One region of the Rhizobium sp. CB3060 genome, then DNA from elsewhere that is predicted to be linked to it. Evidence: predicted binding sites of a transcription regulator. Region 1 holds the regulator's gene; each other region holds the start of a gene.
The links. Region 1 encodes LexA, which represses DNA repair genes until DNA is damaged. Its sites were predicted from a motif close to TGTTCNNNNTGTGTTCNG; they were not measured.

Region 1 (6,825 bases):
TTTTGGCGATAGCCGGCGCCACGACGTCGCTGACCAGACCGCTCTCCATCGACGGAGATGTCGGCACCGTCGTCTCCCACGGGTTCTCCATTCTCCTATTGCTGATTACGCTCGAAGCCGTATGGCGGCGACCGGGCAAGGAAACCGCTGCCCGACAGCTGACGCTTATGAACATCCTTTATTCACTCTACGTTGCCTGCCTCTGGCTTCTTTGGGTGGCCAACTTCGTCGGCCTTTTCTGGCTTGGCATCTATGTCGTTGTTCTTCCGGGGCTATTGACTGCCGTCGGACGGACGGCCGAAGCATTCGCAAAGGGACGCTGGCCTGGTGACAACAAGAACAGTGCGCGCATGGTGCTGGCCATCCGCGGTGCGCGGGCGCTCGTCATCGTAGCCGCGGTCGCCTGGATTACCGTCGTCTGGCACTATGATCCCAACATCCTCGCACGAGAAAATCCGGCGATCGACGCCGCTGTTCGCGGTGCGCTGAAGAGCGTCGTCGTTCTGATTTTGGCCGATCTCTGCTGGCAATTGTCGAGGGCATTCATTGACGAGAAATTGAGCGCCGCCGATAGCAGTGCCTCCTCGCCATCGGCGGAAGCCGCGCGCGCGGGCCGCCTTCGCACCCTGTTGCCGATCTTCCGCAACGCACTGGCAGCCATCGTTATCGCAGCCGCCGTCCTCACCGTGCTGTCCGAAATGGGCGTGCAGATCGGGCCGTTGATTGCGGGGGCCGGCATATTCGGCGTGGCGATCGGCTTCGGCTCGCAAACGCTCGTCAAGGATATCGTCAGCGGCATTTTCTACCTGATGGACGATGCCTTCCGCGTCGGCGAATACGTTCAAAGCGGCAGCTACAAGGGAACCGTGGAATCGTTCAGCCTGCGTTCCGTCAGGCTTCGACATCATCATGGTCCGGTGTTCACAGTTCCCTTCGGCGAACTCGGCGCCGTTCAGAACATGAGCCGCGACTGGGCGATCGATAAATTCCTGCTACGGGTTCCGTTCAATACCGACGTCGCCAAGGCGAAAAGGATCGTCAAGCAAATCGGAGAGCAGTTGAAAGAAGATCCGGAAATCGGACCGCAGATTCTTGAGACCCTGAAAATGAAGGGGGTGGAGCAAATTGGCGACTTCGGTATCGAACTGAGCTTTGCTTTTACCGCCCTCCCCGGTCGGCAAACCTACATACGGCGCCAGGCCTATACCATGATCCGCGACGCCTTCATGGAAAACGGCATCGACTTCGCTCAGCCGACAGTGCAGGTGGGTGGCGAGGAAAAATCCGATGCCGCGATCGCAGCCATGACACTGCAGAGAAAGAAGATCGCTGAGCAAATGACGCAATCGGCAGCGCCGCCGACCTGAACGTTCGCGCGAGATCAGTCACCAGCCTCATCTCCGCGCCCTCTTTGGCAAGGCGACAACCCTGGAGCCGATACCGGATGACGTTGGACAGAAAGGAGATCCAATGTGCTGAATGACCATCTGACGTCTATTGCCGCGCACGTTATTCAAATAGCGCTGACACCGGTCTTTCTGCTGGCGGGCACCGCCGGGTGCCTCAATGTCTTCTCGGCCAGGCTCGCCCGCGTCTCCGACCGGGTCAACAGCCTTTTCGAACGGGTGACCTCTGAGGACCCGGATGAAACGCGGTTGCTGCAGCTCTATTATCTGCGACGGCGAACATTGGCGCTGGAGATCGCAGTTCTGCTCGGCACGGCATCGGGCGTGTTCACATGCCTTGCGACGCTCGGCCTCATGGGCGGTGCAATTCGACAGCAATTTCGCGAGCAATTGCTGCTCTGGCTCTTTGGCCTTGCCGTCTTCGCACTCATGGGCGCCTTTGTGGCCTTTCTCGTCGAGATGATTCTGGCCGGGCGCAGCATGCTAAGGCAGATCGCCAACGACCGTACCTTGCTCGAGCACCGGCACGGGAGTTCGAGGAAAAGTTCAACCTATTGATATCCCATCGAATATTACTACGGATGGCACCAATCCCGGCCCCTCAGAAATCCGGATTCCCAGTCAGATCCATAGCTTGCTCTCCATGGTTCGGAGAGTGTCGTCCTCCAAAGAGCTTATAGAACGAAGAACATGGCTTTTCGCCGCCTTGGAGATAATCCGTTTTGGGATCGTCCGAAATTTTGCTTCGCCCGATTCCGCATATATTTCTGCTATTTAGTTTGAAGGTGCCGGGAAAAAAGTCATCTGCCCGGGACCTGTTATGTTCCCATTTATTTGATGCACCTACAAAATGTTCACCGAAATTTAAGGGCTTGCGGAACACATATGGAACATATAGTGTCCGTTCTGGATTTGTTTCACGACACCTTCTCAGTCCCGAGGTTCAAAACGATGTTGACGCGCAAGCAGCAGGAACTGCTTCTCTTCATTCACGAACGAATGAAGGAGTCCGGTGTTCCGCCATCTTTCGACGAGATGAAAGATGCGCTGGACCTTGCGTCCAAATCCGGTATTCACCGTCTCATCACGGCTTTGGAAGAACGCGGCTTCATCCGTCGCCTGCCGAACCGGGCCCGGGCGCTGGAGGTCATCAAGCTACCGGAGGCCTATAGCCCGAGCCTGCAGCCTCGCCGCGGCTTTTCGCCAAGCGTCATCGAGGGTAGCCTTGGCAAGCCGCAACTTGTGCCGCCGCCCGCACCCACCAAGCCGGTGAGTGAGGACAACAACAGTTCGGTTTCGGTACCCGTCATGGGCCGCATTGCCGCCGGCGTTCCGATCTCGGCCATCCAGAACAATACTCACGACATCACCGTTCCCGCCGACATGCTCGGCTCCGGCGAGCATTATGCGCTGGAGGTCAAGGGCGACTCCATGATCGATGCCGGCATCTTTGACGGCGATACCGTCATCATCCGCAACGCCACGACCGCCAATCCCGGCGACATCGTCGTCGCTCTCGTCGATGATGAAGAGGCGACATTGAAGCGCTTCCGCCGCAAGGGAGCCTCGATCGCGCTTGAAGCGGCAAACCCTGCTTACGAAACCCGCATCTTTGGGCCGGATCGAGTGAAGGTACAAGGCAAGCTCGTCGGTCTCATTCGCCGCTATCACTGACCGGTGACGCCGGCTTGAGCGGCGCGCCAAAAGTGTCTGTTCGCCAGTCGTAGGAGCGATGCAGGCTCCATGGCCGCGAAAGGTTTTCAAACGCTGCCGTCATTATCGGTTTATCGGTGCTAAGGCTCATTTCGATGGACCCTGTGCGGCGCAATGTTGCACCTGTGAAGAGCGTGGCGCCAGAGCGGCAGCGATCAAGACGCAGCCGTACGGAGGTGATGACGATATTGGCCGTGTCGCAGGCCGGAGCGAGATAGGCGGCATCTTCAATGGTGACAAGCATGTCGCCATTATCCAGCATTGCCACGCACCATGCACCTTTTTGGCAGGCGAAACCGCCCGGCCCGGCCGCGTCTAATGCCGCATCCATCGCCTTTCGAACGGCGCTCTGTTCTTCGGAATTCAGGCGACGATGCTTGTCTGATTTGCTGATTTTGGGGAGCTGACTATCCGGCGGAAGCATCGTTGGCGGTTGCTGCTCGGTGATCGCCAATGCTCTTTGCCATTGCTCGAAGATGAAATCCGGCGGTTTTTCGCGGTTTGTCGTCAACGCACCGTTGCGCAACAAGGCGACCAGCGTGCCGTCCTCGGAGATCATGAGATCAGGCTTCAGGACACCGGGGCCGAGCGCCACGACTGCGACCGAACCGGTGATCAAGAGCGCACCTGCATGTCGCAGCCATGTTCTCAGCAAGGTCATCAGCAAGAAGCCGGCTATGACCGTCGGGAACAGCCAGACCGGCAGCCGGCCGAAGGGAATATTACCGCCCCAGGCGGCAACCGTTTTGGCAATGACGATGACGACATCAAGTCCCCAGCCGGTTATCTGCCAGAAAGGGGCATCAACGCCAAATGGCATCAGTAGCGTCGCCGCCATGCCAAACGGCATGACGACAAAGGAGACGACCGGCATAGCCGCCAGATTGGCAACGAGGCCATATGTCGCCAACCGGTGAAAATGTTCTATCGAGAAGATTGCCGTCGATGCGCCGCCTATAAAAGAGGTCGACAATATGCTTCCGAAGAAACGGGAAACGAAGAGCAGCGGACGCATGACCCGGAACCGGGAGAGAACGCTCTCCCGATGCGGCCTCCTCGCCCAGAGCGAATAGCCGGACACCAACGCCAGGGTCGCGGCGTAAGACATCTGAAAACTTGGTCCGAGCGCCTGCGAAGGCGACAGTATGAGAATGACTATCGCCGATAGCGCCACGTTGCGCAGGCTAATGGATGGTCGGTCGAAGAGCACGGCGATCAGCATGATAGCCATCATGATGAAGGCACGCTCCGCGGATACCCCGAAGCCGGAAATGAGATAATAAGCCGTCACTGTAACTAGCGCGCCGAAGGCCGCAATCTTCTTTGTTGGCCAAGCCTGTGCCACGCCGAAAAACAGACTGAGGGCGTAGCGTAAACCGACATAAAAGATGCCCGCGGAGAGCGCCATGTTCAGGCCGGAGATGGCAATGATATGCGCAAGACCCGAGGTCCGCAGCGCTTCCGTCGTATCGTCTGAGATCGCTCGTCTCTCATCGGTGACAAGCGAAGCCGCAAAGGCGCCGGTGTCTCCGGGCAAAAGCGTCCTGATTCTATCGCCGATATGGCTGCGCAAACCGGCAAGCCAGATATCCGCCTTGTCGAGGACCGATCCCTGAACTACATCACCAGTCGGTGACAATAGTGTCGGCGTTCCATAGGCAAAGCCATTCGCGCCGGTGCCATCGAAATAGGCGCTGAAGGCGAAATCGTTGAGGCCGGGCAAGGCAGGTCCGGCCGGCGGCGTCAACCGCGCTCTACCCTGAATGCGGTCGCCGAGTTCGAAGGGCTGGAGCTGTTTGCGCACGAAAATGGTGATCTGCGCCGGCGGCCTGCGAATGGTCGGTTTTTCCGTTGCCTCCAGGGCGACGACATAGCGCCAACGGCCCTTGTCGTCGGCTTCACGCCGTTCGATCCGCCCGGTGATGGTGGTCGTCACCGCAGAGTCGAGCATCACCGTCGATGCGCGCCAGGTTTCGCATTGCGCCAGAGCCATGCCGGAGCACACCAGCATGCCGGCAAACAATATGTGCTGTAGCACTCGCCCCGCCTGCTGCTGGCGGAAGAATGCGACAGCGAAGATAAGGAGGGCCGTAAAAACAGCCTGCGGCGGCGGATCGGCTCCGACTGAGAACCAGACGATCGCGCCGGCGCCGATGTAGACCGGCGCAAATAGCATCGCGCGACCGTGCGCCGCCTCTTCTTCGGCTAAATGGTAAATGCCGAGTCGGATGCTGCCCGCCGCGAGGCGAAGACGGGCAATAAGCGCGGCGTGGTCCTGTGTCCGCTCCGGCCGCGACGCTTTGGCACGAGAAATAACGGCGCCCACGCCCTGCTCGCGCACGGCAACCGCAGCCAATTCCCGACTATCTACCTGCGGATCCGGTGCCTCTAAATTAGGCATATATTCCAGCGCCCACGCAAAACTACAGCTATAGCGGGAGTTTTGCCGTCACCGGCCAGTGATTTCAACTGAAATCGGCATCATCGCCGACAAAAGACGCTAATTCACGCTTGCGCAAAACGGTCCCTTCTACCGCAGTGCCCAAAAGTTGATACTGCAATGCACAAATAGGCGTAAGGATAACTTGGCATTAGGCTCTGGATCATATAGCTAATCGTTAGTCGCTTAACCCTTTGGCGCTTTTTAAGGCGCCAATCCCGCCAAATCTTGGAGGATCAGCATGACGGAACAAAGCGCGAAACTAACTTGGGGTGAAAAGACGGTGGATTTGCCGGTTAAGTCCGGAACCATCGGCCCAAGTGTCATTGATATTGGTGCCCTTTATAAGAACACCTCCACTTTCACCTACGATCCTGGCTTCACTTCGACTGCGTCGTGCGAATCCAGCATCACCTTTATTGATGGCGACGAAGGCGTTCTGCTGCATCGCGGTTATCCGATCGAACAGCTTGCCGAACACGGCGACTTCCTCGAAGTCTGTTACCTGCTGCTCTACGGCGAATTGCCGACCGCAGCCCAGAAGAAGGACTTCGACTACCGGGTCGTGCACCACACCATGGTGCATGAACAGATGTCTCGCTTCTTCACCGGCTTCCGTCGCGATGCGCATCCGATGGCCGTCATGTGCGGCTGCGTCGGCGCTCTGTCGGCCTTCTATCACGACTCCACCGACATCACCGATCCGCACCAGCGCATGGTCGCAAGCCTGCGCATGATCGCCAAGATGCCGACGCTTGCCGCCATGGCTTACAAGTACCATATCGGCCAGCCCTTCGTTTACCCGAAGAACGACCTCGATTATGCGTCGAACTTCCTGCGCATGTGCTTTGCCGTGCCCTGCGAGGAATATGTGGTCAACCCGGTGCTTGCCCGCGCCATGGACCGCATCTTCATCCTGCACGCCGATCACGAGCAGAATGCGTCGACATCGACGGTTCGCCTCGCGGGCTCTTCCGGCGCCAATCCCTTCGCTTGCGTCGCCGCCGGCATCGCCTGCCTCTGGGGTCCCGCTCACGGCGGCGCCAACGAAGCTGCGCTCAACATGCTGACGGAAATCGGCACGGTTGACCGCATTCCGGAATATATCGCCCGCGCCAAGGACAAGAACGATCCGTTCCGGCTGATGGGCTTCGGTCATCGCGTCTACAAGAACTACGATCCGCGCGCCAAGATCATGCAGAAGACGGCGCACGAGGTTCTCGGCGAACTCGGCATTAAGGACGATCCGCTGCTCGACATCGCGAT
Region 2 (6,825 bases), 1.3 Mb from region 1:
CGCGTCGCGCGGTTCGGAGAGGCCCGCGGCGATGGTTTCGATGCCGACCGGGCCGCCGCCGAAATTGACGGCGATCATGTTGAGATAGCGCTTGTCGAGCTGATCGAAACCGACATTGTCGACCAGCAGCCGCGTCAATGCCTCATCGGCGATCTCGCGGGTTACCGCCTCCGCCTTTGCCACTTCGGCGAAATCACGCACCCTGCGCAGCAGGCGGCCGGCGATGCGTGGCGTGCCGCGGGCGCGCCTGGCAATCTCGCGCGCGCCCTCTTCGGTTATCCCGAGCCCCATCAGCCGCGCTCCTCGGCGGACGATCAGCTCCAGTTCCTCGACCGTATAGAAGCTTAGGCGAACAGGAATGCCGAAACGGTCACGCAGCGGCGTCGTCAGCAGGCCGAGACGCGTGGTGGCGGCGACCAGCGTGAACTTTGCGAGATCGATCTTCACCGAACGCGCGGCCGGGCCTTCGCCGATAATCAGGTCAAGCTGAAAATCCTCCATGGCCGGATAGAGAATTTCTTCGACGGCCGGATTGAGGCGATGGATTTCGTCGATGAAGAGCACGTCCCGCTCTTCGAGATTGGTCAGAAGCGCGGCAAGATCGCCGGCCTTGGCGATGACAGGGCCGGACGTCGAGCGGAAATTGACGCCGAGTTCCTTCGCCATGATCTGCGCCAGCGTCGTCTTGCCGAGACCCGGGGGGCCGACGAACAGCACATGGTCCAGCGCCTCGCCGCGTCCTTTCGCGGCCTCGATGAACACCTTGAGATTGGCGCGAGCCTCCGCCTGGCCGGTGAACTCGTCCAGCGACTGCGGCCTAAGCGTCACATCCAGGTCTTCGCCCCGCTTTTCCGGCGATATCAAGCGTGCGGCTTCGCTCATGTCAGACGTTCCATTCCCGGTATGCGTTTTGCGGCTTCGATGCTGAAGACCATGGCGGTCACCATGGCTCCCTCCCTTAGATCACCATTTCGTGGAGGAGCGCCATGAGTCGATCTCCTTACCTTGAGACAATAGTAAGGAATAGAAAAAGGTGCAAAGGATCACCGTGCGAGCTCCTTCAAGCCCAGCCGGATCAGCTTGGCGCTGTCTGCTTCCTCACCCGCCGATTTCATCGCAGCCGCAACCGCATTTGCGGCCTGGTCGCGGGAATAGCCGAGATTGGTGAGCGCAGAAACGGCATCCGCGACCGGGGCGGAAGCGACGCCATCGCCCAATTCCTGCTTTAGGCCGATATTGATCGCCTCGCCCGCAAACGCCGGCGCCTTGTTCTTCAGCTCGGTGACGATGCGCATCGCCACTTTCGGCCCGACACCCGGCGCCCGGGATACGGCGCCGCGGTCCTGCAGCGCGATCGCATTGGCGAGCTCCGACGGCGTCAGCGTCGACAACAGTGCCAGCGCCACCTTCGCGCCGATACCCTGCACCGTCTGCAGAAGATTGAACCACTCCCGTTCAAGCACCGTCGTGAACCCGAAAAGACGGATCTGGTCCTCGCGGACATATGTCTCGATGAAGAGAACACAGGCTTCGCCGACCGAGCCGAGTTTCGACAGCGTACGCGCCGAACAATAGGCGACGTAGCAGACGCCGTGCACATCCACGAGCGCATAGTCCTCGCCGATCTCTTCGATTGTGCCTTTCAACTTGCCGATCATGAATGATGTCCGTCAGGGATGGGTTTCGGGAGAGATAAGGTCAAGTGAAGGAAAGTAAGAGCGATAACGAAAACAAACTACCCCGCCAGCGCCGCCTGGCGCATCCGGCTGGCGCCGCGATTATGGGCATGGCAGATGGCGATGGCGAGTGCATCGGCGGCGTCGTTGCCTTTGAACTCCACCTTCGGCATCAGGATCTTCAGCATCATGTGGATCTGCTGCTTCTCGCCATGACCCACACCGATCACTGCCTTCTTGACGGCATTCGGCGCATATTCGGCAACCTGCAGCCCGGCGCGCGCCGGCACGAGCATGGCGATACCGCGCGCCTGGCCGAGCTTCAGCGTCGCCACCGCATCCTTATTGACGAAGGTCTGTTCGACAGCGGCTTCATCCGGCTTGTAGCTGTGGACGATATCGGCAAGCCCATCGTGAAGCTGGCAGAGGCGCGACGCGAGATCCATCTCGCCGTCCGACGTCACCGTCCCCGAGGCCACGAAACGCAGGGAATTGCCCAATGTGTCGATAATGCCCCAGCCGGTGCGGCGCAGGCCGGGATCGATGCCGATGATTCGAATCGTATTCTGCATGCGTCAACCTATCTTTGGAGCTGCAGATGTGCCAGCAAAATGTGAACAAAACAAAAACAAACTCCCAAACCCAGCCTCTTTCTGCAGCTTTGAAATTAGGGTGACGAAATTGCCGGGCAGGGTTTGGAATGGAGTGTCGGCGCTCCTACATGGAGACAATTGCTCCTCCCCTTTCACCACGCAGGTCTCTTGCCATGGTCCCCTTTTCCATCCTCGATCTTTCGCCCGTTGCCGAGGGCAGCACAGTCAGCCAATCCTTCGAAGGCTCGAAGCGCATGGCGCAGAAGGCGGAAGCGCTTGGCTACACCAGGTTCTGGCTGGCGGAGCATCATGGCATGCCAGGCGTCGCCAGCGCCGCGACCGCGGTTGTTATCGGCCATGTCGGAGCAGCCACTTCGCGCATCCGCATCGGCTCGGGCGGCGTCATGCTGCCGAACCATTCGCCGCTGGTGATAGCGGAGCAATTCGGCACGCTCGAAGCCCTGTTTCCCGGCCGCGTCGATCTCGGTCTCGGTCGTGCGCCGGGCACGGATATGCGCACGGCGCAGGCCCTGCGTCGCAACCTCGATGCCGGCGCCCAGAGCTTCCCCAATGATATTGTCGAGCTGCAGCATCTGTTCAGCCCGGCCGACGAGAACCAATCGATCCTTGCCGTACCCGGCAACGGCGCCAAAGTGCCGATCTGGCTGCTCGGATCGAGCCTCTACAGCGCCCATCTCGCCGCCATGCTCGGCCTGCCCTATGCTTTCGCCTCGCATTTTGCGCCGGAAGCTTTGCTCGATGCCGTCGCCATCTATCGCGACCGCTTCACGCCGTCGGCAACACTCGACAAACCCTATGTCATGGTCGGCGTCATGGGCTCGGCCGCGGAGACCGACGAAGAGGCGGATTATCACTTCACCTCGGCACAGCAGCAATTCGTCAACCTGCGCCGCAATGTCCGCGGCCCCTTCCCTCGCCCCCGCAGGGACATGGACGATTTCTGGACGCCTATGGAAAAACTGAATGTCGAACACACCCTGCGTTACGCCATTGTCGGCTCACCCGCGACTGCGGAGGCCAAGCTTTCGCAGTTCATCAAGGATACGGAAGCGGACGAAGTGATCATTTCGATGCCGATCCACGACATCGAGGCGCGGCTGAGATCGGTGGAGCTATTCGCGCAATTGCCGTCATTCAAGAAGGCTGCCTAATAATAGAAAAGCCCCAGTCTCCCTTGGCAAAACCTGGGAGACTGGGGCTTATTTTTAGAGGAAAAAATCAGGCCGAGAGCTTGGCCAGAATCTCTTCGGAGACTTCGAAGTTCGAATAGACGTTCTGCACGTCGTCGTCGTCTTCCAGGCTGTCGATTAGCTTCATCAGCGACTGCGCCTTTTCTTCGTCGACCGGCACATTGTTCTGGGCACGCCAGATCGCCTTGACGGTTTCGGCTTCGCCGAGCGTTGCTTCGAGTGCCTTGGCAACCTCGTTCATCGCTTCGAAACCGCAGATGATGGTGTGGCCTTCCTCATCGCTCTCGACATCGTCGGCGCCGGCTTCGATCGCGGCTTCCATCACCTTATCCGCATCACCGACCTCGGGCTTGTAGGTGATTTCACCGACATGGTCGAAGGAGAAGGAGACCGAGCCGGTTTCACCAAGCGCGCCGCCGGCCTTCGTGAAGATCGAGCGGACGTTCGACGCGGTGCGGTTGCGATTGTCGGTCAGAGCCTCGACGATGATCGCCGTGCCGCCGGGGCCGTAGCCCTCATAGCGGACCGCATCGTAATTCTCGGTATCTGCGCCGGAGGCTTTCTTGATGGCGCGATCGATATTGTCCTTGGGCATCGACTGCGCCTTGGCGTTCTGGATCGCCAGGCGCAAACTTGCGTTCATGCTCGGATCAGGCAGACCCGACTTGGCGGCAACAGTGATTTCACGTGCCAGCTTCGAGAACATTTTCGAACGCACCGAGTCCTGACGGCCCTTGCGATGCATGATGTTTTTAAACTGTGAATGGCCAGCCATGGCACCCCTGTTCACGTCTTTTGTTGGGAATGGGCCGCCTTATAAGAGCGAAGTGGCTTTCATTCAAGCAAAAAGCCCGCAAGGACGCCCACGACAGGGCGCCCGGTAGCGATATCCTTCGAAGGTGTGCCCGGGCGGAGGGAGAGGGCCGCCCGGGCATCGTGCTGATCGGCTCAAAGCCCCCTCAGCACGTAAATCAGCGGCTTGCGCGGCAGGGTTTTCAGCGAAACGGTGGTGCTTGCGGTGGGCGCATAGGCGATGTCGAAATCCGGGCCGAACATCGCCAGGAATTGCTGTATCGGCGGCCCCCAGCGGTGCATTGGCAGAATGAGCGACGAACGCAGCCGTTTCACCACCCGGCTCATGCTGTCCGCGCCCATGGTAAGGCCGCCATCGACCGGCACCATGACGACATCGAGCCGGCCGATTTCGGCATATTGCTTGTCGTTGAGCTCGAAATGCAGGTGCCCAAGATGGCCGATGCAGAGCCCGGCCACTTCGAAGATGAAGATCGAATTGCCGTTCGCCTCGACACCTCCCGACCATCCACGAATATCGGTCACCACGTTGCGGATCAGCGTATCGCCGACAGTCAGATTGATCTTCGCCGGCTCGCCGGGCGTATCGCTCCAGCCGTGCAGCACATATTTGATCGCCGGATCCGGGGTCAGCGTGTAATGGCTTGGATGCGCCTTGTTCATCGTCACGACGGTCGGCGTATAAGGCGGGACAAAGGCGCCGCTGAAATCGGTCGCGATCGACACACCGCCGGGTGTCTCTATGAAGAGGGTGGCATGACCGAGGAAGGTGATTTTTACATCGCCGCCGACGGGATCGTTGGCCGGAAGCGGGGCTGAACCGGAAAAGCTGGCGAATGTCGCTTTCGGCAGCGACTGCGCGATCGCCTGACATTGGCTGACATGTGGGCGGGACGGTCTCTGCTGGGCGCCTGCGGCACTCCAACCAGCCACGGCCAGCAGGAAGATCACAGCGAAGACGGGAAATCGCAGCATCATGCCATCCCTTCAGCTCCACAGAGCCGCGAAGGATGCGGTATGAGCTGAGGTGCGTCCAGCCGCAATCCGATCAGATTGCTCACAATCGCGTCATCGCTGCCGCGTGATCAACGGCAGGACAATAGCTAACGCCAGAATTCCGGAATGGTTTCGGCCAGACGCGGCCCGATCCTGAGCGGCGCGATCTTTTCGGCAAGCCCCGTCGCATCCGATATCTCGACGCCGACGCCGCAGATGGTGGCCGGCCCGGAAGCCGCCTCGAAACGGCCCTTCGGCATCTTCGAAATGAAGCGGTTGAGCGGCTCTTCCTTCTCCATGCCGAGCGACGAGTCATAGTCGCCGCACATGCCGGCATCCGACATGTAGGCGGTGCCGCCGTTCAGGATCTGCGCGTCCGCGGTCGGCACATGCGTATGCGTGCCGACAACAAAGCTGGCGCGACCATCCACGAAATGGCCGAAACATTGTTTTTCGCTTGTCGCTTCCGCATGGAAATCGAACACGATGGCGTCTGCCTGCTCTTTCAGCGGGCAGGCATCGAGGATCGCTTCCGCCGCCTTGAAAGGATCGTCCAGCTCCGGATGCATGAAGACACGGCCCATGATGTTGGCGACGAGCACCCGGGCGCCGTTGCGGGCATAATAGATACTGGAGCCGCGACCGGGCGTGCCGGCCGGATAATTGGCGGGGCGCAGGAACTGGTCGTGGCGCCCGCAGAACACCACCGCTTCCTTCTGATCCCAGACGTGATTACCCGTCGTCACCACATCGGCGCCGGCATTGATCGTTTCCAGAAAGATGTCCTCGGTGATGCCGAAGCCGCCGGCGGCGTTCTCGCCGTTGACGATGACGAAGTCGAGCTTCAGATCGGAAATGAGGCCCGGCAGGCGATCCCATACCGCAACCCGTCCGGTCTTGCCGACCATGTCACCTAAAAATAGCAGCCGCATTTCCTATCCAATCTCTACGGAAACGAAATTGAGGCCGCTCTCGGTCAAAATCGCGTCAAGACGGACATCATGCGGCTCAGCCGGTACTGATGGCACTTCTTGGCAATCAAATGCAATGCCGATCAGCCGCGGATTCAGCCCTTTTTGCTGCAGATGATCAATGGCGCGATCATAGTAGCCGGCGCCGTAGCCAATACGATGGCCAGTGCTGTCGAAAGCCGAAAGCGGCACCAGCATGATATGCGGGTCCAACACTGGAGCCTCTGGTCCGGGCCCCGCCGTGCCGAAACCACTGGAAACCAGCTCTGCGCCGGGAACGAGTTCGCGAAAGACGATGGTGCGTTTATCGAGAATGACCGGCACGCAAAGCCGCGCACCCCGCTCACGCAGCCGCGCCATCAGCGGCCGTATGTCCACTTCGGACCGGATCGGCAGGAAGCCGGACACGATCTCACCAGGCTGAAGCTCGATCGCATTGCCGGCATGCGCAAGCATCGCCAACCCTTTCTCGATCCGCTCGTCTGGGGGAATGGCGTCACGCGCTGCCAGGCGCTCGTTGCGATATAGGGTTTTCAGCTCTTTGGGGTTCATCAGGCTTTCGCGG
Region 3 (6,825 bases), 1.8 Mb from region 1:
GAAGAACAGGTGATCGCGCCCGTCATAGGCGGGCGACAGCGCCATATGGAGCTTCCTGCCGAAGCGCATCCACAGCCGCGCCAGGCACCCTTCCAGTTTCGCCTGTCCCTCCTGCGTCTCCACGCTCGCAGCATCCGGCACGAGCGCCAGCATCATCTCGTCGCCCCATTCCAGGAGGTCGGCCTCGTGAAGCTCGCATTCCCCTTTCTCGGCCCTGAGATTGCCGGCGCTCAACAGCCGACAGAGATGCGCCCAACCCTTGCGATTCTGCGGGAAGGCGAGGATGTCGGGCGTCTCGTCCGAAAAGATCAGGCGGGCGCCGGGCTGGAAGCGATAGCGATGCTGCTTGGCGATGACATGCGCCCTGACCACGCCGGCGACGCTGTTCCGATCAGCGATGCCGAGGCCGCTGAGGCCGGCGATCTTTGCGGCCAGAACCATTTCTTCCGGATGCGAAGCTCCTTCGAGAAAGGAGAAATTCGATCGTGCCCCGATCTCGAAAAAGGGCACGGTTTCGAGAGTTGGGGCAGGGGCACTCATGGGAAGATTCCATGCATGTACCAGCTCGGCCTTGTTGCACCCTGACCATAGAGACCCTTGCGAAACAGCCAGAAACGATGACCGGCCTCATCCTCGATGCGGAAATAATCGCGGGCCGGGGTTTCCTCCTCGTCGACCCACCATTCCGCCGCAAGCCGCTCCGGTCCTTCGGCCCGCAGGACTTTATGCGTGATCCGCCGCCAACGGAATTGCCGGGGCGGACCGTCAGGCACTTCGGTGGCAAAGGTTTCGATCGGCTCGGGCATGCGAAACAGCCGGAGCGGGCGCTCCCCGCGGAAGAAGCCATGACCGGCATGCTCGCTTCCTGTCCGTCTGTGGGCCGCAAGGATTTCTACGGCAGGTATCGATCGAACGGCACGTTCGGGAATATGGCTTTCCTGCAGCGCGAAGCCCTGCAGGCAGTCCGGCCCCAGCCGTGCCGCGACCCGGTCGGCGAAGGCGGCGAGCGAGCCATCCTGCCGGCCCTCTTCGATGAAATCGTCTTGCGCCGCGTCGAAAGGCGCATGTTCCAGGACATTGAGGCGGACGATTTCGAAGCCGTATCCCACATCGAGATCGTCATGAATGGCAGTGAAGCGCTCCGTGAACAGGTTGGCGATCCGGCTCGGCTCCCGCAGCGGCTGCGACGCCCCGGCGGCGATGCGGAACACCATGCCGTCGACCCGGAACAGCAAAAGCTCGAACGAACGGCCACCGACACCGCGGGCCTCCAGCCCCGGCTTCAAGGTTTCGGCAAGCTGGCGGGCAAGCTGCAGGATATCGGCCTCCGCCTGCACCGGTTCGGCAAGCCGCCGCTCGGCTGACAACTGCGCGACCGGCCGGCGCGGCGAGATCGGCTCCTCGATCAGGCCGACGGCCTGATCGAGCCGCAACAGGAGTTGCGCGCCGAAACGGCGGGTCAGCGGCGCCCGCGGTGCGGCCAGGAGATCGCCCACCTGCTTCAATCCCAGCTTCTGCAATGCGGCGACTGTTTCCTCGTCAAGCCTGAGCGAGGCGACCGGCAGTGGCGCCAGCGCCTCTTCCATGGCTTCCGGAGGAACGACACGGCTCTCGTCGAAGCGGGCCACCGCCCAGGACAGACCCGGCGCAGAGGAGATGGCGCCACGGACATCGAGACCAAGCCGGGAAATCCGGATCAGAATATCCTCGAGCAGCGCTTCTTCGCCGCCGAAGAGATGGGCACAGCCGGTAATATCGAGGAAAAGCCCGTCCTTGCCGTCGATCGCCACCAGCGGCGTATAGCGATCGCACCAATCGGCGATCGCCTCCAGCAGCTTGCGATCCGCGGCCGGATTCTCTTCGACGACGTCAAGGGCGGGACAGATCGCCTTCGCCTCGGCGACGCCCTGTGCAAGCTTCAGGCCGATCGTCTCGGCCCTTTCATTGAGCGCGGTGAGCCGCATGGCATTGTTCAGCTTGCCGGCACAGGCGAGTGGTGGCGCCTCAAGCCGACCGGTCGAACGCCAGGACAGACCCCATCGCTTGCGGGCGATCCGGTCGGTCGGCAGATGCGGAAAGGTCAGCGCCAGAATGCGCTGCGTATTCGCCGGGAAAGGCAGGGCGCTGAGTGTCGAGGACAGGGGCAAACTGGCGGTCATGGGCATTCCACTCCAGGGTTATGGAAAAGGGTGCCGGGTTGCGGCTCTTTTCCAGGGTGAGACGAAAGGCCGGATGACCGATGCTGCCGCCAAGTAGCGATCCGTCCGGCAGGGGCCGCGCCAGGGCCGGCGCGGGTTCGACGGCGAGACGGAAGAGAGCACTGCTCGCCTCCTCCTCGCCCGCTTGACGCAACAGAAACAAGGGCCGCCCCGCTGCCTTGGCCCGAAGCGCAAGCCGCCGGCTCTCCGTCAGCCCGAAACGGGCCGGATTGCCGCGTACCTCCAGAATGACGACCGCAAAGGCCGCACTGACGAGAGCCGCCTCCGCCAGCCATAGCGCCTCTTCCAGCTTGCGCGGCGATGCCTGCAGAAAACCGGCCGGCTCCAATCCGAAATCCCGAATCCCGATCGCATAGGGCAGGCCGGCCTCCATCGCCGCGACCGTATCGCCGATCCACAGAACCGGCGATACGGCCGCAGTTTTGCCGGCGGCTTGCCCCCCAGGCCGCGCAGCGAGAGCTCTAAGCCGTGCAGCGAGAGCAAGCGTGAAACCGCTGGCCGCTCCGGCATCCCGCAAGGCCAGTGAGCGGATCTCCGTCAGCGCATCGAGCGGCACGCCGCCCTGCATCGCCTCGTCGAGATCGGCAACCCCTATCGCAAGCGGCTGGACGGCATCGGCTGAACCAACCTCCGGCTCTGCTGCCCGTGCCTCATGCGCCACGGCAGCCAGCGCCGGTATCGGCCTGCCTTCCAGTCGGGCAATGGTTTCACGCAGGGCAAAAAGCGTCTCCCGCGCCACGGCGGCCTCGGCCATGACGTTAGCTCCAGATCAATTATGTTCCTGTTATGTTCTTATGGATTCCAGAGGTCGGAAGAAGAGTCAACACCATTTTATGAGAAAATATTCCTCTGCCTGAATCCACTCTCGAAAAACCGAAACAAAGGCTCTATATGACCAGCTAAGGAAGGAAGCATTCATGGCCCGCATTGACCAGAGCGAGGATTGGCGGGACCGCCATGCCCCCTCGATCAGCACATTCGAATCCCTGGCCACGGAGGCTTACAGCCACCTGCCGGACGAATTCCGTTCGCTCACCGGCAATCTCATCATCCTCATCGAAGATTTCCCCGACGACGACGTGTTCGAGGACATGGCGCTGGAAACGCCCTTCGATCTGCTCGGCCTGTTCGAAGGCCGCGGCATATCGGAGCGTTTCACCGCCCAAACCGGGGAAATGCCGAACAAGATCCGCCTCTATCGCCGGCCGATCATCGATTACTGGGCGGAAAACGAGGAAACCCTCGGCGACATCATCACCCACGTCCTGATCCACGAAATCGGCCACCATTTCGGCCTGAGCGACGAGGACATGGAGCGCATCGAGGCGAGCGCCGAAGAAGCGACGGACCGGTGAGGAACCGATCCTGCTATGCTTACTGCTCGGAAAGCTTCATTTCCGGATCGTAATCCTTGCCTTCGACGTCCTTGACGACCGCTTGGCCGCATTGCATCAGGCCGGTCGCGGCATTGAAGGCATAGGTCGGCGAGCCCGAGAGTTCCCAGCCCTTGTTCAGTGCCGCGGTCACCTTATGGCAGAAGGAAGCGTCGTCAGGGCCGGTGAGGAAGCGGTAGAGTTTCATCAAGTCGTCTTTCATACGTATCAGCCTCATCCTGAGCCTGTCGAAGGACGATGGCGTTCTGCAATCAGGCGAGCTTTATGGACCAGCCTTTCCGCCTGGACAAGATGCAGCCGCTCGACCATGCGTCCGCCGAGGTTTACGACATTGAGGCCGGCCGCCGCCGGATCGGCGAAAGCGGCGATGATGGCTTCCGCCTCCGCAATGGCAGCTTCATCGGGGCCGAAATGCCGGTTGGCGGCTTCGATCTGGTTCGGATGGATCAACATCTTACCGGCAAAGCCCATAGCGCGGCCCTCGGCACATTCGGCGTCCACTGCCTGCATATCCTTGAAATCGTTGAAAACACTGTCGATGGCGTCGAGCCCGTAGGCGCTGACGGCCAGGATCACCTGCATGAGCCAGGGCACGAGATAGGCGCGGCCTGGCTGCGCCAACACATCGGTCTCCTTGCGCAGATCATTGAGGCCGACGACCAAACAATCGAGCCGGCTTCCCGCCGTGCGCCCGGCCTCGGCGATTGCCGCGGCGTTCAAGACGCCGCGCGGCGTCTCGATCATCGCCCAGATGCGCAGGCTCTCCGGCGCATCCGCCTCGGCAAACCTATCGCTGACAACGGTCACATCCTGCGGCTCGTCGATCTTGGGCAGTAACACCGCATCCGGCTCGAGCGCCAGCACCAACTCCAGGTCATCGGCACCGAAGCCCGACGATAGCGTATTGATGCGGATGATGCGCTCCTTGCCGGCCTTTTCTTCGCTATCAGGCGGCGAGCCGGCGAAAAAAGCCCGCAAATTCTCCCGCGCTTCCGCCTTTTTCTCCGGCGCCACGGAATCCTCGAGATCGAAGATGACCGCATCGCAATCGAGATCGGCTATCTTCTCAAGAGCCCGGCGGTTGATCGCAGGGACACTCAGCACCGAGCGGCGCAGACGGACGGAACGGGGAGGGGCGGGACGGCTCATAATACAGTTTTGCCGCGCTTTCGGCCATCACGCAAGACAACAACAAGCAAGACAACAAAAAGCCATGCTCCTCTTGCAGAGAGAAACAGAGAGGACCACATTGCCATGAGTAGAGAGGTCTCGACCATGCAGAATATCCGTTCCTTGTTTATCGCGCTTGCCGGCATCACCGTGTTTGCAGCCCTGGCGCTGTTTACCGTTTCACTCACGCTCGCTGTCGGCGGCATCCTCACCGTGCTTATGGTGGGTCGCGCGATTTCGTTGCGGATGAAGCCTGCTCCGGTGCGCGCCAAGGCGAACGGTCAGCGCGAAATGCGCATTTGGAACGACGGTCGCGGCACGATCATCGATCTCTAGGCCAAGGTCAGGGCAGGGCGGCGCCTCGCCGCTCTCCAGTACGCTCATCCACGCGTAATTCCTGAATTGCGGAACTGCGGCCGAAGCGCCCGGTTTCAGAGCATTTCCAAGATTCCCCTTCATTTTTGCAGGGATTTGCTCTATTGGCAGGATAATTCGTGCATAGACGAAAATTGAAGGCAGGACCCCCATGGACAAGTTCGTGAAGTTGACCGGTGTCGCGGCACCCCTCCCGGTCGTCAATGTCGATACCGACATGATCATCCCGAAGGACTATCTGAAGACCATCAAGCGCACCGGTCTTGGCACAGGGTTGTTCGCCGAAGCCCGCTACAATGAGGATGGCTCGCCGAACCCGGATTTCGTGCTGAACAAGCCGGCCTATCAGAATGCTAAGATCCTCGTCGCCGGCGACAATTTCGGCTGTGGTTCGTCGCGCGAACATGCCCCGTGGGCGCTGCTCGACTTCGGCATCCGCTGCGTCATTTCGACGAGCTTCGCCGACATCTTCTACAATAACTGCTTCAAGAACGGCATCCTGCCGATCAAGGTCAGCCAGGAAGAGCTCGACAAGCTGATGGACGACGCCTCGCGCGGCTCCAACGCCATTCTGACGATCGATCTGGAAAACCTTGAGATCACCGGCCCGGACGGCGGCTCGATCAAGTTCGAGCTCGACGAATTCAAGCGCCATTGCCTGCTGAACGGCCTCGACGATATCGGCCTGACACTGGAAAAGGCCAAGGCGATCGACAGCTTCGAAAAGACGAACGCCGCATCCCGTCCCTGGGCTGCCTGATCGATTTCATTATCACATTTGCGTGTCAGAGCCGGGCTGAAAAGCCCGGCTTTTTCTTTTCATGCCATGGAAAGTTCATGAGGTTGCCGGCTGTAATATGCCCGACAAAAAGGGGGATCATATAGTCTTTGCGGAGCCCTTCAGGCTGCTCCCGCTCCTCCATTTCCTCCTCCCAATCGGAGCATTTCATGACCTCCCTTCCAATTCTTGGCGCAGCCATGACGCTTGCCGATGTCGAAGCCCATCGTGATTGGCTGCTCGAAAAACCGCGCGATCTGGAACTGCAGAGCTTCGTCGAAGCCGAAATCCTGAATGGCGACTGGGCGCCGCTCGCCGAGCACGCCAGGAAATTGCTCGACGGTCACCAGGGCCGGCTCGGCATCCACGGACCATTCTGGGGCTTCATCATCGCCTCGCAGGATCCGGAGATCCGCGCCGTCGTCACCAAGCGCCTCACGCAGGCGCTCGACGTCTGCGCCAATATCGGCGCCACGCAGATGGTCATTCATAGCCCCTATACGTCCTGGTCCTACAACAACCTCGACAACAACAAGGGCGAACGCGAGAAGATCATCGAATACACGCATCTGACGTTGAGGGACGCTGTCAGACGCGCCGAGAATATCGGCCTGACCATGGTCATCGAGAATATCGAGGACAAGGATCCGCATATCCGCGTCGGTCTCGCCGACAGCTTCAATACACCCGCCGTCGCCGTTTCGATCGACACCGGCCATGCCCATTACGCCCATGGCTACACCGGCGCACCGCCGGTTGACTACTATGTCCACGCCGCCGGCAACCGCCTGCAGCATGTCCACCTGCAGGATGCCGACGGCTATGCCGATCGCCACTGGAGCCTTGGCGAAGGCAATATCCACTGGCGCGCCGTCTTCGCCGCCCTTGC

Region 2: the regulator LexA is predicted to act here: its motif matches at 2,290-2,307, upstream of ruvC (crossover junction endodeoxyribonuclease RuvC).
Region 3: the regulator LexA is predicted to act here: its motif matches at 2,996-3,013, upstream of N2601_RS17175 (ImuA family protein).

The regions. Positions count from the first base shown of each region.
Region 1 is NZ_CP104158.1:1,281,861-1,288,685, reverse strand. It holds gene N2601_RS06380 (mechanosensitive ion channel family protein) at 1-1,367, shown strand, start outside; gene N2601_RS06375 (DUF2721 domain-containing protein) at 1,473-1,964, shown strand; gene lexA (transcriptional repressor LexA) at 2,358-3,080, shown strand; gene N2601_RS06365 (ComEC/Rec2 family competence protein) at 3,061-5,520, opposite strand; gene gltA (citrate synthase) at 5,801-6,825, shown strand, end outside.
Region 2 is NZ_CP104158.1:2,595,163-2,601,987, forward strand. It holds gene ruvB (Holliday junction branch migration DNA helicase RuvB) at 1-882, opposite strand, end outside; gene ruvA (Holliday junction branch migration protein RuvA) at 1,044-1,658, opposite strand; gene ruvC (crossover junction endodeoxyribonuclease RuvC) at 1,736-2,248, opposite strand; gene N2601_RS12605 (LLM class flavin-dependent oxidoreductase) at 2,443-3,441, shown strand; gene N2601_RS12610 (YebC/PmpR family DNA-binding transcriptional regulator) at 3,509-4,255, opposite strand; gene N2601_RS12615 (MBL fold metallo-hydrolase) at 4,429-5,271, opposite strand; gene N2601_RS12620 (TIGR00282 family metallophosphoesterase) at 5,397-6,221, opposite strand; gene N2601_RS12625 (5-formyltetrahydrofolate cyclo-ligase) at 6,225-6,812, opposite strand.
Region 3 is NZ_CP104158.1:3,570,323-3,577,147, forward strand. It holds gene N2601_RS17165 (error-prone DNA polymerase) at 1-540, opposite strand, end outside; gene N2601_RS17170 (Y-family DNA polymerase) at 537-1,964, opposite strand; gene N2601_RS17175 (ImuA family protein) at 2,005-2,973, opposite strand; gene N2601_RS17180 (metallopeptidase family protein) at 3,137-3,574, shown strand; gene N2601_RS17185 (DUF1737 domain-containing protein) at 3,594-3,800, opposite strand; gene N2601_RS17190 (HpcH/HpaI aldolase/citrate lyase family protein) at 3,827-4,762, opposite strand; gene N2601_RS17195 (hypothetical protein) at 4,889-5,119, shown strand; gene leuD (3-isopropylmalate dehydratase small subunit) at 5,310-5,918, shown strand; gene N2601_RS17205 (hypothetical protein) at 5,944-6,081, opposite strand; gene N2601_RS17210 (sugar phosphate isomerase/epimerase family protein) at 6,107-6,825, shown strand, end outside.